Phreatobacter oligotrophus: one gene and its partners. Each later gene encodes a partner of the first gene's protein in a complex. Links are inferred from orthologs where the notes say so. Each region holds a gene or a part of one and is shown in the gene's direction. Other genes may lie near its edges.

Evidence for each region.
Region 2: secY (region 1) and secG share a complex: the UniProt entries of both Escherichia coli proteins name them as parts of the sec protein translocase complex. The link is inferred for Phreatobacter oligotrophus from one-to-one orthologs.
Region 3: the proteins of secY (region 1) and secA are in contact, whole or in part, in a crystal structure (PDB 3DIN), measured with the Thermotoga maritima proteins. The link is inferred for Phreatobacter oligotrophus from one-to-one orthologs. Residues at the interface, in WP_004081795.1 of Thermotoga maritima: Glu108, Gly109, Glu110, Glu111, Ala236, Glu237, Arg238, Arg239, Ile240, Thr241, Ile242, Gln243, Tyr244, Ala245, Arg246, Arg247, Val248, Thr249, Gly250, Arg251, Arg252, Val253, Tyr254, Gly256, Ala257, Ser258, Thr259, Tyr260, Leu261, Pro262; in WP_004082002.1 of Thermotoga maritima: Glu261, Ala262, Arg263, Lys300, Ala301, Arg302, Thr303, Ile304, Ile305, Leu323, Tyr324, Asp325, Pro326, Val329, Ser330, Tyr333, Ile336, Lys340, Phe345, Val349, Glu363, Phe364, Tyr374, Ser375, Gly376, Gly377, Glu393, Ile395, Thr482, Ser483.

What each region holds. Positions count from the first base shown.
Region 1 is NZ_PZZL01000001.1:628,407-632,978, forward strand. What follows is about bases 1,752-4,572. They hold secY (preprotein translocase subunit SecY), read left to right. Parts: upstream 1,752-2,408; coding sequence 2,409-3,737; downstream 3,738-4,572. Other genes in these bases: rplO (50S ribosomal protein L15), read left to right, coding at 1,752-2,221; C8P69_RS03185 (adenylate kinase), read left to right, coding at 3,734-4,315; rpsM (30S ribosomal protein S13), read left to right, coding at 4,517-4,572. Also shown: rplF (50S ribosomal protein L6), read left to right, coding at 1-511; rplR (50S ribosomal protein L18), read left to right, coding at 593-955; rpsE (30S ribosomal protein S5), read left to right, coding at 992-1,546; rpmD (50S ribosomal protein L30), read left to right, coding at 1,558-1,740; more of rplO, read left to right, coding at 1,745-1,751. UniProt on the Escherichia coli protein: The central subunit of the protein translocation channel SecYEG. Consists of two halves formed by TMs 1-5 and 6-10.
Region 2 is NZ_PZZL01000004.1:403,968-408,650, reverse strand. Bases 1,147-4,078 are described here. They hold secG (preprotein translocase subunit SecG), read left to right. Parts: upstream 1,147-2,367; coding sequence 2,368-2,790; downstream 2,791-4,078. Other genes in these bases: C8P69_RS11705 (CTP synthase), read left to right, coding at 2,978-4,078; mdtD (multidrug transporter subunit MdtD), read left to right, coding at 1,147-2,262. In the rest of the region: tpiA (triose-phosphate isomerase), read left to right, coding at 81-833; more of mdtD, read left to right, coding at 844-1,146; more of C8P69_RS11705, read left to right, coding at 4,079-4,606; C8P69_RS11700 (DUF1190 domain-containing protein), read left to right, coding at 4,606-4,683. UniProt on the Escherichia coli protein: Subunit of the protein translocation channel SecYEG. Overexpression of some hybrid proteins has been thought to jam the protein secretion apparatus resulting in cell death; while this may be true it also results in FtsH-mediated degradation of SecY.
Region 3 is NZ_PZZL01000007.1:40,175-45,309, forward strand. Bases 808-4,191 are described here. They hold secA (preprotein translocase subunit SecA), read left to right. Parts: upstream 808-1,204; coding sequence 1,205-3,991; downstream 3,992-4,191. Other genes in these bases: C8P69_RS15880 (peptidylprolyl isomerase), read right to left, coding at 808-813. In the rest of the region: more of C8P69_RS15880, read right to left, coding at 1-807; C8P69_RS15895 (bifunctional diguanylate cyclase/phosphodiesterase), read right to left, coding at 4,265-5,135. UniProt on the Escherichia coli protein: Required for protein export, interacts with the SecYEG preprotein conducting channel.

The sequences.
Region 1 (4,572 bases):
GGTCGACCTGCCGCAGGGCGTCACTGCCCAGCTGTCCGGCCAGACCGTCAAGGTGAAGGGTCCCAAGGGTGAGCTGTCGTTCACCTGCCCGGACGACGTCATCGTGAAGCTCGACGGCAACGTCATCAAGATCGACCCGCGCGACCAGGGCAAGCGTGCCCGCTCCATGTGGGGCATGGCTCGCACCCGCGTCGCCAACCTCGCCGTCGGCGTGACCAAGGGCTTCGAGAAGAAGCTCGAGATCACCGGCGTCGGCTATCGTGCCGCGGCCCAGGGCAAGGTGCTGAACCTCGCTCTCGGCTTCAGCCACGATGTCAACTATCCCGTCCCCGAGGGCATCACCATCGCGACCCCGAAGCCGACCGAGATCCTGATCTCCGGCATCGACAAGCAGAAGGTGGGTCAGGTCGCCGCCGAGATCCGCGAGTATCGTGGTCCGGAGCCCTACAAGGGCAAGGGCGTCCGCTACGAGGGCGAGTTCATCTTCCGCAAGGAAGGCAAGAAGAAGTAAGGCGGAGGCCCCGGATACGGGGCCTCACCGTCTACCGGGGTGCGGGTCCGTCCGGTACCGCGCCGATAAAAGGAGCTGGCTATGGCCAAATTCAAGGATGCAACGGAGCGTCGCAAGGCGCGTGTCCGCCGTGCCCTGCGCACTGCGGCAAATGGGCGTCCGCGGCTGAGCGTCTTCCGTTCGTCGAAGCATATCTATGCGCAGATCATCGACGACGCGAAGGGCGTGACGGTTGCGAGTGCCTCGTCACTGGAGAAGGACCTGAAGTCTTCGCTGAAGACCGGTGCCGATCAGGCCGCGGCGACCGCCGTCGGCAAGCTCGTCGCCGAGCGCGCAGTGCAGGCTGGGGTGTCCGCCGTGGTGTTCGACCGCGGTGCCTATCTCTATCACGGGCGCGTCAAGGCGCTCGCCGACGGCGCCCGCGAGGGCGGCCTGAGCTTCTAACGGATACGGGCGGCCCTGCCGCCGAAAGGACAGAACATGGCTCGGGAACGTGAACGCGAGCGCAACCGCGAAGAGCGCGACAGCGAATTCACCGACAAGCTCGTGCACATCAACCGCGTCTCCAAGACGGTGAAGGGCGGCAAGCGCTTCGGCTTTGCTGCTCTCGTCGTGGTCGGCGACCAGAAGGGCCGCGTCGGCTTCGGCCACGGCAAGGCCCGTGAGGTGCCGGAGGCGATCCGCAAGGCCACCGAGGCGGCCAAGCGCGGTTTCATCCGCGTGGCGCTGCGCGAGGGCCGCACCCTTCATCATGACGTGCACGGCCGCCACGGCGCCGGCAAGGTCATCCTGCGCGCCGCTCCGGCCGGTACCGGCATCATCGCCGGCGGTCCGATGCGCGCCGTCTTCGAGACGCTCGGCATGGCCGACGTGGTCGCCAAGTCGATGGGGTCGTCGAACCCCTACAACATGGTGCGCGCCACGTTCGACGCGCTGAAGAACCAGGACAGCCCGCGCTCCGTCGCGGCTCGCCGTGGCCTCAAGGTGTCGGTCCTCCAGGCCCGCCGCCAGGAGGAAGGCGAGGGCGACGCGTAAGGATCGGATCCATGGCCAACAAGACCGTTACCATCGAGCAGATCGGCTCGCCGATCCGCCGGGAGAAGTCGCAGGAAGCGACCCTCATCGGCCTGAAGCTCAACAAGCTGCACCGCCGCGCCACGCTGGAGGACACCCCGAGTGTCCGCGGCATGATCGCCAAGGTCGCTCACCTCGTGAAAGTGGTGGATTGATCCCATGAAACTCACGGACATGAAGGACAATGCCGGCGCCACGCATCGCAAGATGCGCGTCGGCCGCGGCATCGGTTCGGGCAAGGGCAAGACCGCCGGTCGCGGCGTGAAGGGCCAGAAGTCCCGTTCGGGCGTCGCCATCAAGGGCTTCGAGGGTGGCCAGATGCCGCTGCATCGGCGCCTGCCGAAGCGTGGCTTCAACAACATCTTCCGCCTCTCCTATGTCGAGGTCACGCTCGCCCGGATCCAGCGCGCGATCGACTCCGGCAAGCTGCAGGCCGGCAAGGTCGACGAGGCTGCCCTGGTGTCGAGCGGCGTCGTCCGCCGCGCCCGTGACGGCATCCGTCTCGTCGCCACCGGCGAGCTGAAGGCGAAGCTCGAGCTGACCGTCTCCGGCGCCTCCGCCGGCGCCGTTGCGGCCGTCGAGAAGGCCGGCGGCTCGGTCACCGTGCTGAAGGCGAAGGACGAGGCGGCGGCCTGACGGCCGGCGCATCGCTCTCCCGACACGACGATCACAGCTTCAAGGGGCCGGTTCGACGAGGACCGGCCCCTTTGCATCGATAGCCCTGCCTGCGACGTCGGGGGGCTGGCGAAGGCGGCCACTGGCCGTTAAGTGAAGGCGACTTTTCCGGATGGACCCGTTCCGTCCCTGAGGCATCGGAGCCACCATGGCATCGGCAGCGGAACAACTTGCAGCCAACCTGAATTTCGGGGCTTTCGGCAAGGCCGAGGATCTCAAGAAGCGGCTGTGGTTCACCCTCGGCGCGCTGCTGGTCTATCGCCTCGGTACCTATATCCCGCTGCCGGGAATCGATCCCGAGGCCCTGCGCCAGGTCTTCAACGCCAACCAGGGCGTGCTGGCCATGTTCAACGTCTTCGCCGGCGGCGCGGTCTCGCGCATGGCGATCTTCGCGTTGAACATCATGCCCTACATCTCCGCCTCCATCATCATCCAGCTGCTCACGGCCGTCGTGCCGGAGCTCGAGAAGCTGAAGAAGGAGGGCGAGCAGGGCCGCAAGCAGATCAACCAGTACACCCGCTACCTCACGGTGGTGCTGGCGCTGTTCCAGTCCTGGGGCATCGCCGTCGGCTTGCAGTCCTCGGGCTCGGTCGTCGCCAGTCCCGGCCTGTTCTTCATCATGTCGACGGTCATCACGCTGACCGGCGGCACCATGTTCATGATGTGGCTGGGCGAGCAGATCACCCAGCGCGGCATCGGCAACGGCATCTCGCTCATCATCTTCGCCGGCATCGTCGCGGAGTTGCCGAGCGTGCTGGCCCAGGCCTTTGAACTCGGCCGCCAGGGCGTCATCTCGACGCCGCTGCTGCTCGGCCTCCTCGTGCTCATCGGCGTGACGATCGTCATCATCGTCTTCTGCGAGCGCGCCCAGCGCCGGCTGCTGATCCAGTATCCAAAGCGCCAGCAGGGCAACAAGGTGTTCGAGGGCAATTCCTCGCACCTGCCGCTCAAGATCAACACGGCCGGCGTCATCCCGCCGATCTTCGCCTCATCGCTGCTGCTGCTGCCGACGACGGCGCTGTCGTTCCAGACCAATCCGTCGGAATGGCTGCGCCTCACCGCCCAGCTGCTCGGCCACGGCCAGCCGCTGTTCATGGCGCTCTATGCGCTGCTGATCATCTTCTTCTGCTTCTTCTACACGGCGATCGTGTTCAATCCGACCGAGACCGCCGACAATCTGCGCAAGTATGGCGGCTTCATCCCCGGCATCCGCCCGGGCGAGAAGACGGCGCAGTACATCGACTATGTCCTCACCCGCATCACCGTCCTCGGCGCTGCCTACATCACCCTGGTCTGCCTATTGCCCGAAATGCTGATTTCGCAGCTCGGTCAAAGCTTCTATCTGCTGGGAGGCACCTCGCTGCTGATCGTCGTCACCGTGACGCTCGACACGGTGGCCCAGGTGCAGGGGTATCTGTTGGCCCATCAGTATGAAGGGCTGATCAAGAAGTCGCAGCTCAGGGGGAAACGTCGATGAAGCTGATTCTGCTCGGGCCTCCCGGGGCGGGGAAGGGGACCCAGGCACAGCGGCTGGTGGAGCGTCACGGTCTCGTGCAGCTCTCCACCGGTGACATGCTCCGGGCCGCGGTGAAGGCCGGCACGCCCATCGGCCTGAAGGCCAAGGATGTCATGGCGCGCGGTGAGCTCGTCTCCGACGCCATCGTTGTCGGCATCATCGCCGACCGCATCGCCGAACCGGACTGCGCCAAGGGGTTCATCCTTGACGGTTTCCCGCGCACGGTGGCCCAGGCCGAAGCCCTCGACGCCATGCTGGCGGAGAAGGGCATGAAGCTGGACGGCGTCATCGAGCTGAAGGTGGACGAGGGGATCCTCGTCGGCCGCATCGAGAAGCGCGTTGCCGAGATGACCGCCCGCGGCGAGCCCGTGCGCGCCGACGACAATGCCGAGGCCCTCAAGAAGCGCCTCGACGCCTATCGCGAGCAGACCGCTCCCGTCTCCGGCTATTACGCCTCCAAGGGCGCGCTGAAGACCGTGGACGGCATGGCGCCGATCGACGACGTGACCAAGGCCATCGCCGCCCATCTGGGCGTGTGAGGCGAATTCGGCCCTTTCGGGCTTGACGCAGGGACGAGGGCGGGCTATGCGGCCAACCTTCGTCCAAAAGACGGTTGAGCCGGTCCGTCTGCCGTGCAGGCGGGCCGCTCCGTTTCGAGGACATCCGTGCAGGGGCCGGCCTCCACCGGACGCACGGTTTCATCATCTCCCGCGGCGACGCGGACCACATGGAGACGAGACATGGCTCGTATTGCGGGTGTCAATATCCCGACGAACAAGCGCGTAGTCATCGCGCT
Region 2 (4,683 bases), on another replicon or contig:
AAGCATGGCTGGTGGCACGCGCGTAGCGGTTCTGCTAGGGGGCGGGCCGAACCATCTTGGCCCCACGCAAGGAGATTTCCATGGCCCTGCGCCCGCTCGTCGCCGGCAACTGGAAGATGAACGGCACCCGCTCCGCCCTGAAGGAGCTGGTCGCGATGGGGGAGGGCTATGACGCCGCCCTCCGGGCCAAGGTCGACCTGATGATCTGCCCGCCCGCGCCGCTGCTGTTCACCGCCGCCGCCGCGGCCCTCGGCAGCCGCATCGCCATCGGCGGGCAGGATTGCCATACCGCCGCCTCCGGCGCCTATACGGGCGAAATTTCCGCCGAGATGCTGGCGGATGCCGGCGCGACCGCCGTCATCCTCGGCCATTCCGAGCGCCGGCAATATTTCCGCGAGACAGATGCGCTCGTCGCCGAGAAGGCCGCCGCCGCGCATCGCGCCGGGCTCGTCGCCATCATCTGCGTCGGCGAGACTCAGGCCGAGCGCGAGGCCGGCAAGACCCTCGCCGTGGTCGGCCGGCAGGTCGCCCGCTCGATTCCCGAGGGCGCGACGCCCGAGACCGTGGTCGTCGCCTATGAGCCGGTCTGGGCCATCGGCACGGGCCTGACGCCGACCACCGCCGATGTGGCGGAGGTCCATGCCCTCATCCGCAGGAAGCTCGTCTCCCGCCATGGCAAGCAGGCCGCCGGCATCCGCATTCTCTATGGCGGCTCGGTGAAGCCCTCGAACGCCAAGGAGCTGATGAGCGTGCCGAACGTCGACGGCGCACTGGTCGGCGGCGCGAGCCTCAAGGCGGCGGACTTCCTCGCCATCGCCGCGGCCTACAAGTGAGGGATATCGCATGAGTGAGGCCGGCGGCGATCGGCGGTTCAGGATCCTGCTCTGGATCGTTGCCGTCGGCTTCTTCATGCAGACGCTCGACTCGACCATCGTCAACACGGCGCTGCCGTCCATGGCGAAGGCGCTGGGCGAGAGCCCCCTGAGCATGCACTCCGTGGTGATCGCCTATTCGCTCACCATGGCCATGCTGATCCCGGCCTCGGGCTGGCTCGCCGACCGCTTCGGCACGCGGCAGGTGTTCCTCGCCGCCATCGTGCTCTTCACCGCCGGCTCGGTCGCCTGCGCCTTCTCCACCACGCTGTCGCAGCTCATCGTCTCCCGCATCGTCCAGGGGGCGGGCGGTGCCATGCTGCTGCCCGTCGGCCGGCTGGTGGTGCTGAAGAGCGTGTCGCGCGACCAGTTCCTACCCGCCATGAGCTTCGTCGCCATCCCCGGCCTCATCGGCCCGCTGATCGGCCCGACGCTGGGTGGCTGGCTGGTCCAGGCGGCCTCCTGGCACTGGATCTTCCTCATCAACCTCCCTGTCGGAATCGCCGGGGTGATCGCCACCCTGATGTTCCTGCCCGACAGCCGCGACCCCGCCATCGGCCGCTTTGACATGGTCGGCTATCTCATGCTCTCGGTCGGCATGGTGGCACTGTCCTTCTCGCTCGACGGGGTGACCGATCTCGGCTTCGAGCGGGCGACGGTGCTGGTCCTCCTCCTCGTCGCCTTTGCGCTCATCACCGGATACGGGCTGCATGCGCGCCGCCATCCCGCGCCGCTCTTTCCCCTGTCGCTGTTCCAGATCCACACCTACACGGTCGGGCTGCTCGGCAATCTCTTCGCCCGCATCGGCTCGGGCGCCATGCCCTTCCTCATCCCGCTGCTGCTGCAGGTCGGCCTTGGCCGCACCCCCGCCGAGGCCGGCATGATGATGCTGCCGGTCGCCGCCATGGCGATGACGGCAAAGCGCGTGGTGACGCGGCTCATCACCCGCTACGGCTACCGCCGCTTCCTGGTCACCAACACGCTGGTCCTCGGCGCGCTGCAGGCCACCTTCGCCGCGACGCCGAGCCTGCCGCTGCCGGCCATGCTGCTGCTGCTCGGCTGCTACGGCGCCGTCAATTCCTTCCAGTTCACCGCCATGAACACCGTCACCCTACGCGACCTCGACCGGGCAGGGGCGGGGAGCGGCAACAGCCTGTTCTCGATGGTGCAGATGCTCTCCATGAGCCTTGGCGTGACGGTCGCCGGCGCGCTGCTTGGCGCCTATACCGCGCATTTCGGGCCGATCGTTCCCGCCGGCGCGCTCACCGCCTTCCGGGCCACCTTCCTCACCATCGGCCTCATCACCTGCCTCTCGGCGACGATCTTCTGGCAGCTCGGACCGGGCGTCATGGCGGGCGCCCCGCATCCCGACGACGACGAGGCTGGCTGACGCGCCGTCGCACCCCCATATGCTGCGGCGGGGCGCGGGGTAGGCAAGGCCCGCCCGATCGTGTAGAGACCCCCATTCTTTCGAGCCAGGGACCGTTCCGCGGCCATGCAGTCCGTCATCCTCGTCATTCATCTGATGATCGTGCTTGCGCTGATCGTCGTGGTCCTGCTCCAGCGATCGGAGGGCGGCGGCCTCGGGATGGGCGGCGGCGGCAACTTCATGTCGTCGCGCGGCACGGCCAACGTGCTGACGCGCGCCACGGCCATCCTCGCCGCGGCCTTCTTCTTCACCTCCATCGTGCTGGCCCTGCTGGCGACGCAGGCCCGCGGGCCCCGCTCGCTGCTCGATCGCCCGGCGACCTCGGCCCCGGCCGCTCCTGCGGTTCCCGCAGCCCCGGCCTCGCCGGCCGCTCCCTCCGTGCCGCAGTCCGGCGGCCAGGGTGGCACCGGCATGCTCGAGGGCCTTCGCGGCCTGTCGCAGCCGCCCGCGGCTCCCGCCTCGCCGGCCGCTCCCGCCCCGCGCCCCTGAGCGATCAGAAAACCGGGGACGACTTTTCCGTCAGGGGTCGAGGTCCTTGCCAAGGCGGCGGGACCCCTCCAATCACGGGCATCCAGGAGGGCCGGGCGACCGGCCCTCGTCTTTTTGTGGGGACAGTGTCCGGGCGCCGCGGACCTCGCTACCCGAATCGCCCGGCGCGCCTTAAGGAAGGGGTCCCATGACGCGGTACATCTTCATCACCGGCGGCGTGGTCTCGTCCCTCGGCAAGGGCCTGGCTTCTGCCGCCCTCGGAGCGCTCCTGCAGGCGCGCGGCTACACGGTCCGCCTGCGCAAGCTCGATCCCTATCTCAACGTCGATCCGGGCACGATGAGCCCGACCCAGCACGGCGAGGTTTTCGTCACCGACGACGGCGCCGAGACCGACCTCGACCTCGGCCATTACGAGCGCTTCACCGGCAGGCCCTGCTCGCGCGCCGACAACATCACGACCGGGCGCATCTATCTCGACATCATCACCAAGGAGCGGCGCGGCGACTATCTCGGCGCGACGATCCAGGTCATCCCCCACGTCACCGACGCCATCAAGGACTTCGTCCGCACCGGCAACGAGGGATACGACTTCGTCCTGGTCGAGATCGGCGGCACGGTCGGCGACATCGAGGGCCTGCCCTTCTTCGAGGCCATCCGCCAGCTCGGCAACGAACTGCCGAAGGGCGACAGCATCTTCGTCCACCTGACGCTGCTGCCCTACATCGCCTCGGCGGGGGAACTGAAGACCAAGCCGACGCAGCACTCGGTGCAGGAGCTGCGCTCCATCGGCATCGCGCCGGACATCCTGCTCTGCCGCTGCGACCGGCCGATCCCCGAAGGCGAGCGCAAGAAGCTCGCGCTGTTCTGCAACGTGCGCCCCTCCGCCGTGGTCGAGGCGCGCGATGCCGGTTCCATCTACGACGTTCCCATGGCCTATCACCAGGCCGGGCTCGACGATGAGGTGCTGCGCGCCTTCGGCATCGAGGCGAAGGGCGAGCCCGACATGCGCCGCTGGGCGGATGTCTCCTCCCGCGTCCACAACCCCGAGGGCGAGGTCAACATCGCCATTGTCGGCAAGTACACGGGCCTGAAGGACGCCTACAAGTCGCTGATCGAGGCGCTGGCCCATGGCGGCATGGCCAACAAGGTCAAGGTCAATCTCGAATGGATCGAGAGCGAGGTCTTCGAGCACGAGGATCCTTCGCCCTATCTCCAGGACGTCCACGGCATCCTCGTGCCCGGCGGCTTCGGCCAGCGCGGTGCGGAGGGCAAGATCCGCGCGGCGCGCTTCGCCCGCGAGCGCAAGGTGCCCTATTTCGGCATCTGCTTCGGCATGCAGATGGCGGTGATCGAGGCGGCGCGGAACCTCGCCGGCGTCCCCAATGCCAATTCGACGGAATTCGGCCCGACGCCCGAGCCGGTGGTGGGCCTCCTCACCGAATGGCTGAAGGGCAACGAGCTGCAGAAGCGCACGGCGGCGAGCGATCTCGGCGGCACGATGCGGCTTGGCGCCTATACCGCCCATCTGAAGCCGGATTCGAAGATCGCCTCGATCTACCGCTCCGACATCATCTCCGAGCGCCACCGCCACCGCTACGAGGTCAATCTCGACTACCGCAAGCGGCTCGAGGACAAGGGCCTGGTCTTTACCGGCCTGTCGCCGGACGGCGTCCTGCCCGAGACGATCGAATATCCCGACCATCCCTGGTTCATCGGTGTGCAGTATCACCCCGAGCTGAAGAGCCGGCCCTTCGAGCCGCATCCGCTGTTCCGCTCCTTCATCGAGGCGGCCAAGGCGCAGTCGCGGCTGGTGTGATGCGGCTGGTCGCGGTAGCCGGGACCCTGGTCTTCGCGGCCGCTGCCGGGCTCATCGGCTGGGTGGTGCTCACCGGC
Region 3 (5,135 bases), on another replicon or contig:
GACGAGATCGGCCTGGACGCGACGGGTGAGGAAATCCTCGATCTGGCCGCGCACCTGCTCGAAGCTCGGGATCTCGCGCTGGCGGCGCTCCTCCACCTTGATGATGTGCCAGCCGAACTGGCTCTTCACCGGAGCGGTAGAGAGCTGGCCCGGCTGCATGGCGAAGGCGGCCTCGGCGAATTCCGGCACCATCTGCGCCTTGGTGAAGAAGCCGAGATCGCCGCCGTTGCGCTGGCCGCCCGGGTCCTTGGACTTCTCGCGCGCGATGGTCTCGAAATTGGCGCCGCCGCGGATCTGGGCGATCAGTGCCTTGGCCTCGTCCTCGGTCTCCACAAGGATGTGGCGGGCGCGGACCTCTTCCTCAGGAGTGATGCGGGCACGCTGCTCGTCATAGATCTTGCGCATCTCCGCCTCGGTGACGCGGGTGCGCGTCTCGTCGTTGAGCAACGTCTCGACCAGCAGCTTGTTGCGGTAATAGGTGAGCTTGCGCGCGAAATCCGGGCCGTTCTGGACGTTGCGCTGCTCAGCGGCCTTGGCGGCCAGCGTCAGGTCGATGACGAAGGACAGCAGATAGTCGCGCTTCTGCTCGGGGCTCATCTGCGCCGTCGCCTGGCCGCCAATGTCCTCCTCGGCCGCATCGAGGTCGGCCTGGCGGATCTCGACGCCCTGGACGCGGGCGAGGATGCCATCGGCCGGAGTGGTCAGCGCCGGGGCGGGCGCCGCCGGAGCGGCGGGCGCCGGCGCCTGGGCCAGGGCGGGAGCGGCGAGCGCCAGGGTCATCATGGCGGCGGAGAGGAGAAGGCGGGCTGTCATCGTGAGGTCGGCCTTGTGGGTGGCAGAAGGGTCCGGGGGACGATCCCGGTCATGGGAGCGCCAGCCTGTGGCGCTTTGAAGGTGGCCCTGCGACGGTCGCCCGCATGAGGCGCCGCGCCGGCGCGGGACATGACCCGCCGGTTGTCGCAGCAATGCCCGTTTCGGGCCGAATTGACAACCCTCGGCACCGTCCATATCTGTCCCGAGTTGTCGTGTGCCGCGGTCCGTTCCGTGCGCGCCGACGGCATCCCACCGGGATCCCGGAACGGGGCGCGCTGGCGCCCTCGCCCGCCCTCTCGGGGCCGGACGCTGGAGTGAACCATCGGAACGGTTGGGACGACCAACCGGTTCGACAGGCTCCGCTCACCGCGCCCCAAGCGAAGGACACCTCATGCTCGCCGCGCTCGCCCGCAGGATCTTCGGCAACGGCAACGACCGTCGCGTGAAGGGCTACCGCCCCCGTATCCAGGCGATCGCCGCCCTCGAGCCAGAGCTCGAGAAGCTCTCCGACGAGGCCCTTCGGGCCCGGACCGACGAGTTTCGCGCCCAGATCGCCGCCGGCAAGAGCCTCGACGACCTGCTCGTCCCGGCTTTCGCCACCGTGCGCGAGGCGGCCAAGCGCGTCCTGGGCCAGCGCCATTACGACGTCCAGATGATCGGCGGCATCGTGCTTCACGAGGGCGCCATCGCCGAGATGAAGACCGGCGAGGGCAAGACCCTCGTCGCCACCCTCGCTGTCTATCTCAACGCTCTGGCCGGCAAGGGCGTCCATGTCGTCACCGTCAACGACTATCTCGCCAAGCGCGACGCCGAGTGGATGGGCAAGGTCTATGGCTTCCTTGGCATGACCACCGGCGTCATCGTCCACGGCCTGGACGACCAGCAGCGCCGCGAGGCCTATGCCTGCGACATCACCTACGGCACCAACAACGAGTATGGCTTCGACTACCTGCGCGACAACATGAAGTACTCCGTCGAGGAGATGGTCCAGCGCGGTCACGCCTATGCCATCGTCGACGAGGTCGACTCCATCCTCATCGACGAGGCGCGCACGCCGCTCATCATTTCCGGCCCGCTCGACGACCGCTCGGACTTCTACGCCACCATCGACCGCTTCATCCCGATGCTGGACAAGGGTGACTACGAGGTCGACGAGAAGCAGCGCACCGCGGCCCTCACCGAGACCGGCAACGAGAAGATGGAGCGCGCCCTCGTCGAGGCCGGCTACGTCAAGGGCGACCTCTATGACGTCGAGAACGTCTCGACCGTGCACCACGTCAACCAGGCGCTGAAGGCCCACAAGCTGTTCCAGCGCGACAAGGACTACATCGTCCGCAATGGCGAGGTGGTCATCATCGACGAATTCACCGGCCGCATGATGCCGGGCCGCCGCTACTCGGAAGGCCTGCACCAGGCGCTGGAGGCCAAGGAGCGCGTCCAGGTCCAGCCCGAGAACCAGACGCTCGCCTCCATCACCTTCCAGAACTACTTCCGCATGTACGGCAAGCTCGGCGGCATGACCGGCACGGCGCTGACCGAGGCGGACGAGTTCCTCGACATCTACAAGCTGCAGGTCGTGGAGATCCCGACCAACCGCGGCATCGCCCGCATCGACGAGGACGACGAGGTCTACAAGACCGTCCAGGACAAGTACAACGCCATCATCGTCGAGGTGGAGGCCGCCCGCGCCAAGGGCCAGCCGGTGCTCGTCGGCACCACCTCCATCGAGAAGTCCGAGACGCTGGCCGAGATGCTAAAGGCCGCCGGCTTCAAGCAGGTCGACCTCGAGGACCCGCAGGCCTTCGCCCCGCTCTATGACGGCGACCAGGGCTCGGCCGCCGAGAAGGTCTTCGCCGTCCTCAATGCCCGCTATCACGAGCAGGAGGCCTTCATCGTCTCCCAGGCGGGCGTTCCCGGCGCCATCACCATTGCCACCAACATGGCCGGCCGCGGCACCGACATCCAGCTCGGCGGCAATGCCGACATGCGGATCAAGGTCGAGCTCGCCGACCTGGAGGACGGCCCCGAGAAGGACGCCAAGGCCAAGGCCATCCGCGAGCAGGTGGCTGAGCTGAAGCAGCGCGCGCTTGCCGCCGGCGGCCTCTACATCATCGGCACCGAGCGCCACGAGAGCCGCCGCATCGACAACCAGCTGCGCGGCCGTTCCGGCCGCCAGGGCGACCCCGGCCGCTCCAAGTTCTACCTGTCCCTGCAGGACGACCTGATGCGCATCTTCGGGTCCGACCGCATGGAGGGGATGCTCACCAAGCTGGGCCTCAAGGAGGGCGAGGCCATCGTCCATCCCTGGATCAACCGGGCGCTGGAAAAGGCGCAGCAGAAGGTCGAGGCCCGCAACTTCGACCTGCGCAAGAACGTGCTCAAATACGACGATGTCGCCAACGACCAGCGCAAGGTGATCTTCGAGCAGCGCATCGACCTGATGAGCCAGCAGGACCTCTCCGACATGGTGGAGGACATGCGCCATGGCGTCATCGAGACGCTGGTCCATGCCCATATCCCGCCCGACGCCTATGCCGAGCAGTGGGACACGGCGACGCTGAAGGACGAGATCTACCGCGTCCTCAACCTCGACCTGCCGATCCCCGACTGGGCGAAGGAAGAGGGCATTGCCGACGAGGAGGTGATCGAGCGCATCACCAAGACGGCGGACGAGATGATGGCCTCCAAGGCCGCCCGCTTCGGCCCGGACATCATGCGCCAGATCGAGAAGGCGGTGGTGATGCAGGTGCTCGACCATCTGTGGCGCGAGCACATCGTCCAGCTGGACCACCTGCGCCAGGTCGTCGGCCTGCGCGGCTATGCCCAGCGCGACCCGCTCAACGAGTTCAAGTCCGAGGCCTTCCAGCTCTTCGAGGTGCTGATGGCGCGGCTGCGAGAGATGACGACCCAGCAACTCGCCCTGGTCGAGCTGCAGGAGCCGCCGCCCATGCCGGACCTGCCGCCAATGAGCGCCCATCACATCGACCCGACCACGGGCATCGACGAGTTCGCCCAGCTCGGTGCGGCCTCCGGCGGCACCTTCCAGGCGACTGCGGCCGATGGCGGCGCCGAGCGCAATCCGCGGGACCCCTCCACCTGGGGCAAGGTCGGCCGCAACGACCCCTGCCCCTGCGGTTCGGGCAAGAAGTACAAGCACTGCCACGGGCAGTATGTCTGAGTGTTGCGGGCGCCGTTCGCGGCGCCCGTTCCTGCGGTCGGCTTTCCCGCGGATGACGCGCGGAGCGCCTTGACCGGATGATCGGCGCAGCCTAAAAGGCGCGCTCGCGGGCGGGGCTGTAGCTCAGATGGGAGAGCGCTGCAATCGCACTGCAGAGGTCGGGGGTTCGAATCCCCCTAGCTCCACCAGCCCGCACAATCTCTGACATCCCTGACCTCCGAACGCGCTGCATGGCGCCGGCGACGGATTGTGCCGCCGGCCCTTCGAGCCATGTCAGGCGACCGCCCGATCGGGCAAGCTGGCGGCAGCCTCCGGCACCAGGCTAGGGGCGGCCATCGTGGTGGCCACCGCCTCGACCACAGCGGCCGGACGCCCGAGCAGATAGCCCTGCGCCTCGTCGCAGCCCTCCCGCTGCAGCAGGTCGAGCTGCTGGCAGGTCTCGACGCCCTCCGCGAGGACCGGGATCTCGAGGCTGCGGCCAAGCGCCAGGATGGCGCGGATGATGGCCTTGGCCTGCGGGCTCGTCTCCACCTCGGTCATAAAGGACCGGTCCAGCTTGATCTTGTCGAAGGGGAAGGACCGCAGCGTCTCCAGCGAGGAATAGCCGGTGCCGAAATCATCGATGGCCACGGTGACGCCGAGCGCCTTGAGGGCGCGCAGCATCTCCAGCGCCCGCTCCTTGTCGGCGACGATGGACGACTCGGTGATCTCGAGCTCCAGCCGCTCCGGCACCAGGCCGGTCTCGGCGAGGATGGACCGGACCATCTCCACGAGGTCGCCGTGGCCAAGCTGCAGCGGCGAGAGATTGACGGCGATGCGGTGCGGTACGGTCCACGACGCGGCCTCGCGGCAGGCGGTGCGCAGCACCCATTCGCCCAGCGGCACGATGGCCCCGCAGCTCTCCGCCAGCGGGATGAACTCGGCCGGCGAGATCGCCCCGCGCTCCGGATGCGTCCAGCGCAGCAGCACCTCGTAGCCCGTCACCTCCCCGGTCGCGACGGCCTTCTGCACCTGGTAGTGCAGGCGGAAGCCCTCGCTCGCCAGGGCCTGCCACAGCTCCTTGGTCAGGGCGCGGCGCTCGCGCACCTGCTCGTCCATGCGCGCCTCATAGAAGGCGACGGTCTGGCCGATCGTCGCCTTGGCG